One region of the Herbiconiux sp. VKM Ac-2851 genome, then DNA from elsewhere that is predicted to be linked to it. Evidence: predicted binding sites of a transcription regulator. Region 1 holds the regulator's gene; each other region holds the start of a gene.

Evidence for each region. The regulator HrcA, encoded in region 1, represses chaperone genes, less so after heat shock. The targets are predictions, from matches to a motif close to TTNGCACTCGNNNNNNNCGAGTGCNAA.
Region 2: groL (chaperonin GroEL) is a predicted target of HrcA. The motif match lies at 1,070-1,096, and genes of this name have one in related genera.
Region 3: groES (co-chaperone GroES) is a predicted target of HrcA. The motif match lies at 1,318-1,344, and genes of this name have one in related genera.

What each region holds. Positions count from the first base shown of each region.
Region 1 covers NZ_JABMLJ010000003.1:1,006,326-1,008,588, reverse strand. The annotation lists gene dnaJ (molecular chaperone DnaJ) at 1-503, opposite strand, end outside; gene hrcA (heat-inducible transcriptional repressor HrcA) at 565-1,599, opposite strand; gene HQQ85_RS18000 (DUF4870 domain-containing protein) at 1,778-2,263, shown strand, end outside.
Region 2 covers NZ_JABMLJ010000003.1:617,788-620,050, forward strand. The annotation lists gene HQQ85_RS16170 (LytR C-terminal domain-containing protein) at 1-545, shown strand, start outside; gene HQQ85_RS16175 (cold-shock protein) at 757-960, shown strand; gene groL (chaperonin GroEL) at 1,140-2,263, shown strand, end outside.
Region 3 covers NZ_JABMLJ010000003.1:462,447-464,709, forward strand. The annotation lists gene HQQ85_RS21695 (DUF4190 domain-containing protein) at 1-65, shown strand, start outside; gene HQQ85_RS15320 (class I SAM-dependent methyltransferase) at 100-1,287, opposite strand; gene groES (co-chaperone GroES) at 1,428-1,724, shown strand; gene rarD (EamA family transporter RarD) at 1,833-2,263, shown strand, end outside.

The sequences.
Region 1 (2,263 bases):
CGCACGGTGCGCTGGATCGAGCCGGAGCCGTGGCAGATGTCGCAGGTGACCGGAGCGGTGCCCGGGGCGCAGCACGAGCCGTTGCAGGTCTCGCAGAGCACGGCGGTGTCGACCTCGAGGTCGCGGTGGGTGCCGAAGATGACCTCGCCGAGGTCGACCTCGACGCGGAGCAGTGCATCCTGACCCCGCTCGGCACGGGACTTCGGGCCTCGGCTGCCGCCGCCCTGCCCGCCGAAGAAGGTCTCGAAGATGTCGCCGAAGCCGCCGAAGCCCTGGGCGCCCGCGCCGCCGAAGCCCTGCTGCGGGCCGCGGTCGTAGTCGCGGCGCTGCCCGGGGTCGCTCAGCACGTCGTACGCGTGGGTGACCGCCTTGAACGTCTCCTGGGCCTCGGGGCTCGGGTTGACGTCGGGGTGCAGCTCGCGGGCGAGCCGGCGGTAGGCCTTCTTGATCTCTTCGGGAGTCGCGTCGCGCGAGACGCCGAGCACGTCGTAATGGTCAGCCACCAGGGGCTTCTCCTTCGTTGTCGTCCGGAAGTCGTGGGGGGTTCGGGGATCGGGTCGACGGTCAGCTCGCGCTGCCGGTCTCGCCGAGGGTTCGGGAGAGGTAGCGCGCGACCGCGCGCACCGCGGAGATGTTGCTGGAGTAGTCCATGCGGGTCGGGCCGAGCACGCCGAGGCGCGAGATGGCGCTGCCGATGCCGGTGTAGCCGCTCGCGAGGATGGAGGTCTCGCCGAGGCCGAACGACTCGTTCTCACGGCCGATCGAGACGAGGAGGCCCCGCTGGTCGGCCTCGAGCTCGCTGAACAGGCGCAGCAGCACGACCTGCTCCTCGACCGCCTCGAGCACGGGCAGGATGCTGCCGTGGAAGTCGTCTTCGGTGCGCACCAGGTTGGCGGCACCGGCGATCAGCAGCTTCTCCTGGCGGTTGGCCGAGACCTGCTCCTTCAGCGTGGCCGCGACGACGGATGCGGTCGCCGCCAGCTCGGCCGGGAAACGCTCCGGCACGCCGTCGAGGGCGCCCGCCGCCTCGATGAGGCCCTTGCCGCCGACCGCCTCGTTGAAGCGCTGGCGGAGCTCGCCGATCAGGCTGTCGTCGATGTCGGACGGCACGTCGACGATGCGCTGCTCGACGTGGCCGGCGTCGGTGATGATCACCGTCATGAGCTTGCGGGGGGCGAGGGCGACGACCTCGATGTGGCGCACCCGCGCCTGCGAGCGCGACGGGTACTGCACCAGGGCGACCTGGTGGGTGAGCTGGGAGAGCAGGCGCACCGTGCGGGCGAGCACGTCGTCGACGTCGACACCGGAGTCGAGGAACGCCTCGATCGCGTGCCGCTGCGCCGGCGTGAGGGGACGCACCTCGGAGAGGTGGTCGACGAACAGGCGGTAGCCCTTGTCGGTGGGCACCCGTCCGCTCGAGGTGTGCGGAGCCGTGATCAGCTCCTCCTCTTCGAGCAGGGCCATGTCGTTGCGGATGGTGGCCGCCGAGACGCCGAAGGAGTGCCGTTCGGCGATGCTCTTCGAGCCGACGGGCTCGCGGGAGGCGACGTAGTCCTGCACGATCACGCGAAGCACTTCGAGGCTGCGTTCGGAGACCATGTCGACCACCTCCCTTTTGGCACTCAGACGGCTTGAGTGCCAATCATATCGCGCCGGGACCGACAACCGGCTGGGGACGCGGGGAGACACAGTGAGCGAAAATCATTGCTCGGCCCCGGGGCTACCGCTATCTTGTCTCGTGTACCACCCCGTCCATCCGTCTGAAAGGCGCGAGACAATGACCGACCCCAACGCAACGCCGAACGATCCGGCCGCAGGCCAGCCGACGCCGCCTTCGGGTCAGCCCACGCCCCCTCCCGGGTACCAGGCTCCTCCCCCCGGCTACCAGGCACCGCCTCCCGGGTACCAGGCTCCCCCGCCCGGCTCCGGCTACCAGCAGCAGCCCGGTTACCAGCAGGCAGCTCCGCAGGCGCCGCTCTCGCCGGCCGACGACAAGCAGTGGGCGTTCCTCGCCCAGCTCGGCGGCATCCTCGGCTTCCTGCCGCCGCTGATCATCTGGCTGATCTTCAAAGACCGCGGCCCCCTCACCAACCAGGAGGGCAAGGAGTCGCTGAACTTCCAGATCTCCGTCGCGATCGCGGTCGTCGCCCTCTACATCCTGGGCACGATCCTCTCGGTGATCCTGATCGGCTTCCTGTTCTACTTCCTCGCCTGGGCGGTTCAGATCGTCGGCGTCGTGTTCGCGATCATCGCCGGTGTCAAG
Region 2 (2,263 bases), 390 kb from region 1:
CGCGCGGTCGCGGCTGGCGCGTGCTCGCTTGGGCGGCGCTCGCGACGGTGCTGCTCGTGGGTGCGGGCATCGGCTACCTCGCGATCATCGACAACAACAACCAGTTCACGGATGCGCTGGGGGGCGCCGGCTCGTCGACCGCCGCCACCGAGGCGCCGACCCCGACCCCCACGGTCGCGCCGGTCACCGATGGCACCAAGTCGGTCACCGTCCTGAACGGCACCGAGATCGCGGGCCTCGCCACGCGCGTCGGCGACGCGGCGGTCGCGAGCGGCTGGAACGTCGGCTCGCGCGCCAACGCCAGCACCACCGACTTCGCCACCACCACCGTCTACTACGCCGATGCGGCGAACGAGGGGGCGGCGCTCGGCCTCGCCCAGCTGCTCGGCGGGGTGCCGACCGAGCTGAACGCCTCGTTCCCGGGTGCCGACCTCACCGTGGTGCTCGGCACCGACTACGCCGGGCCCGGGCTCACCGACGCGGCGGCGCCGGCCGAGGAGGCGCCGGCGGAAGAAGCCCCGGCCGAGGACGCTCCGGTCGAGTAGCGGCGGCGTCCGCCGGTCGTGCCGGCGGGCATCCTGGACCCCCTCGCGGGGCCCCGTTGTTTCGCGCACGTTTCGACCGTGTTGAGTTGCTGTCACGATGTGTCGAATTCACCCGGATCGGCCGTCGTGCTCGCCGGAGCAGTGATTAGTATCTGGAAATGGGCGTGGCAACCGTGTCACTTCTGCAGAAACACAGCACTTGGGAGTAACGATGGCGAACGGAACCGTGAAGTGGTTCAACGCTGAGAAGGGCTTCGGCTTCATCACGGTCGACGGGGGCGGACAGGACGTGTTCGTGCACTACTCGGCGATCGACATGAGCGGCTACAAGGTCCTCGAGGAGGGCCAGCAGGTCGTCTTCGAGGTCGGCACCGGATCGAAGGGTCCGCAGGCGGAATCGGTCCGTCTGGCCTGACGGCTTCGATCCAGCGAGACGCCCCGCCCTTCTGGGCCGGGGCGTTTCGCCATGCCCGGCGTCGTCACAGGTTCACTTGCACTCGCGCACCCCGAGTGCCAATATTGGTTTAGCACTCATGAAGTTCGAGTGCTAACCGCTGAATCTTTGATGACGTCCAGGGAGGACGAGAAACACACATGGCAAAGATCATTGCTTTCGATGAAGAGGCCCGCCGCGGCCTCGAGCGTGGCCTGAACACGCTCGCCGATGCCGTCAAGGTCACGCTCGGCCCGCGCGGTCGCAACGTCGTCCTCGAGAAGAAGTGGGGCGCCCCCACGATCACCAACGACGGCGTGTCCATCGCCAAGGAGATCGAGCTCGACGACCCCTACGAGAAGATCGGTGCCGAGCTCGTCAAGGAGGTCGCCAAGAAGACCGACGACGTCGCGGGCGACGGAACCACCACCGCGACCGTGCTCGCGCAGGCGCTCGTCAAGGAGGGCCTCCGCAACGTGGCCGCCGGCGCCGACCCCATCAGCCTCAAGAAGGGCATCGAGAAGGCCGTCGCGGCCGTCTCCGCCGAGCTGATCAAGAACGCCAAGGAGATCGAGACCAAGGAAGAGATCGCCGCCACCGCGTCGATCTCCGCCGCCGACCCCGAGATCGGCGCGATCATCGCCGAGGCCATCGACAAGGTCGGCAAGGAGGGTGTCGTCACCGTCGAGGAGTCGAACACCTTCGGCACCGAGCTCGAGCTGACCGAGGGCATGCGCTTCGACAAGGGCTACCTGTCGGCGTACTTCGTCACCGACCCTGAGCGTCAGGAAGCGGTCTTCGAAGACCCCTACATCCTGATCGTCAACTCGAAGGTCTCGAACATCAAGGACCTGCTGCCGATCGTCGACAAGGTCATCCAGACCGGCAAGCAGCTCCTCATCATCGCTGAGGACGTCGACGGCGAGGCCCTGGCCACGCTCGTCGTGAACAAGATCCGCGGCATCTTCAAGTCGGTCGCCGTCAAGGCTCCCGGCTTCGGCGACCGTCGCAAGGCGCAGCTGCAGGACATCGCGATCCTCACCGGCGGCCAGGTCATCTCCGAGGAGGTCGGCCTCAAGCTCGAGAACGTCTCCCTCGACCTTCTCGGCCAGGCCCGCAAGGTCGTCATCACGAAGGACGAGACCACCATCGTCGAGGGTGCCGGCGACGCCGACGCCATCGCCGGTCGCGTGGCTCAGATCCGTGCCGAGATCGAGAACACCGACAGCGACTACGACCGCGAGAAGCTCCAGGAGCGCCTCGCCAAGCTCGCCGGCGGTGTCGC
Region 3 (2,263 bases), 540 kb from region 1:
TCTTCTACATCGTCTTCGTGGTGCTGGCGATCGCGATCGCGGGCACCTCGGGCACCTACTACTAGGCCGCTCGAGCCGGCCGAGCGACGCGGCGAGCCCTCAGCCCACCCGGTCGACGAGCAGCGCCTCGTGCGCGCCGTCGACCCGGGTGAGGATGAGGGTCGCCGACTCCGCGCCCTTCAGCGAGAGCCGCGTGCGCAGAGCGGCGGGGTCGACGTCGACGCCGCGCTTCTTGATCTCGAGCGTGCCGATCCGACGCTCCCGCAGCGCCCGCTTGAGCGCCGTCTCGCTCGCCGGCAGCCGCTCGCGCACGCGGAAGGCCGCCGCGAAGGGTGTCTCGACGACCGAATCGGCCGTCAGGTACGCGATACCGGCCGAGAGCATTCCCGCACCGAGGCGTTCGGCCAGCGCTCCGATCAGCCGGGCGCGGATGATCGAGCCGTCGGGCTCGTAGACGAACTCCCCGAGCGGCCGCACCTCCGCGTCCACGCTGTCGGCCGCGGCGGTCAGCTCGGCCGATCCGCCTTCGCGCACCACGAGCGCCGAGCGCCGCACCCCGGAGCGGGCGAGCGCCCCGAACCACAGCCCCATCTCGACCAGCTGCCCGTCGACCGAGACCCACTGCGCCTCGGCGGAGCCCGGGATCTGCTCGCGATCGAAGCCCGGTCCGAGCTTGACGCCCACGGGCATCCGCTCGCCGAGCCCGAACGCGAAGCCGACCGAGGGCGAGTAGTCGTCGGGCCGGGTGAGCCGCGAGGTCTCGCCGGTGCCCGCGGTGCGCCGGGCGGGGTCGAGGTAGACCGCGTCGGCGCCCTCGAGCGAGACGCTCTCCGCGTCGGCGTGCACCACCTCGACGTCGGGGAAGGCGGCGAGGTTGTAGGCGGCCAGCGCGGCGGTGACCTCGTCGCGTTCGACGGCGAGCACGGGGATGCCGAGGGCGGCGATGGCCAGCGCATCCGCCCCCAGCCCGCAGCCGAGGTCGGCCACCCGCCGCACGCCGGCGTCGCGGAAGCGGCCGGCGTGCAGGGCGGCGACCTTGAGCCGGGTGGCCTGCTCGAGGCCGGCCTGGGTGTAGAGCAGCCGGTGGGCGAAGCCGCCGAACTTGGCCCTGGCCTTCTGCCGCAGCCGCGACTGGGTGAGCGCGGCGGCGACCAGCTCGGGGGAGTGGCCCGCTTTGCGCAGGGCGGCGACCTGCTGCACCGCGCCCTTCGCGGAGTACTCGGGAAGGGAGTCGACGAGCCGGAGCCCCTCCGTGGTCAAGAGCAGCGACAGCTCGGCGGAGTCCATCCGGCCACGCTACCAAGCGCGGGCCGATTGTTGGCACTCGCGTTGCGGGAGTGCCAATGAAGCCTCTAAACTCGACTTAGCACTCTCGGAGTGAGGGTGCTAACCAGACGTTTTTGTAACTGAGAAAGAAGAGGTCAACCGTGTCGGTCTCCATCAAGCCGCTCGAGGATCGCATCGTCATCAAGCAGGTCGAAGCTGAGCAGACCACTGCTTCCGGTCTCGTCATCCCTGACACCGCCAAGGAGAAGCCCCAGGAGGGCGAAGTCGTCGCCGTCGGCCCCGGCCGCATCGACGACAACGGCAACCGCATCCCGCTCGACGTCGCCGTCGGCGACAAGGTCATCTACTCCAAGTACGGCGGAACCGAGGTGAAGTACGGCGGTGAAGACCTGCTCGTGCTCTCGGCCCGCGACGTGCTCGCGGTCGTCGTCCGCTGACGCATCCTTCTTCACGCAGAACCCCGGGTGGCCTGGCCATCCGGGGTTCTGTCGTTCCCGGGCCGACAGCCGCCTCCGCGGGTCGCGGCGCAGGGGTAGGCTGACGCGGTGCCCGACCGTTCCGCCCCCGCGCTGACCTTCCGTTCCGGTCTGCTCTACGCCGTCGGGGCGTATGTGCTGTGGGGTGTCTTCCCCCTCTACTTCCTGCTCATGCAGCCGGCCGGGGCGTTCGAGATCGTCGCCTGGCGCATCCTGTTCTCGCTGGTGTTCTGCGCCCTGCTGCTCACGGTGACGCGCGGCTGGCGGCCCTTCCTGGCGATCGCCCGGCAGCCCCGGCTGCTGTTCCTGATGGCGCTCGCAGGCCTGCTGATCTACATCAACTGGCAGACCTACATCCTCGGCACCCTCTCGGGCCAGGTCGTCGAGACCTCGCTCGGCTACTTCATCAACCCGATCGTCACCGTGCTGCTCAGCGTGCTCGTACTGCGCGAGAAGCTCAGGATGCTCCAGTGGGCCGCCATCGGCATCAGCCTCGTCGC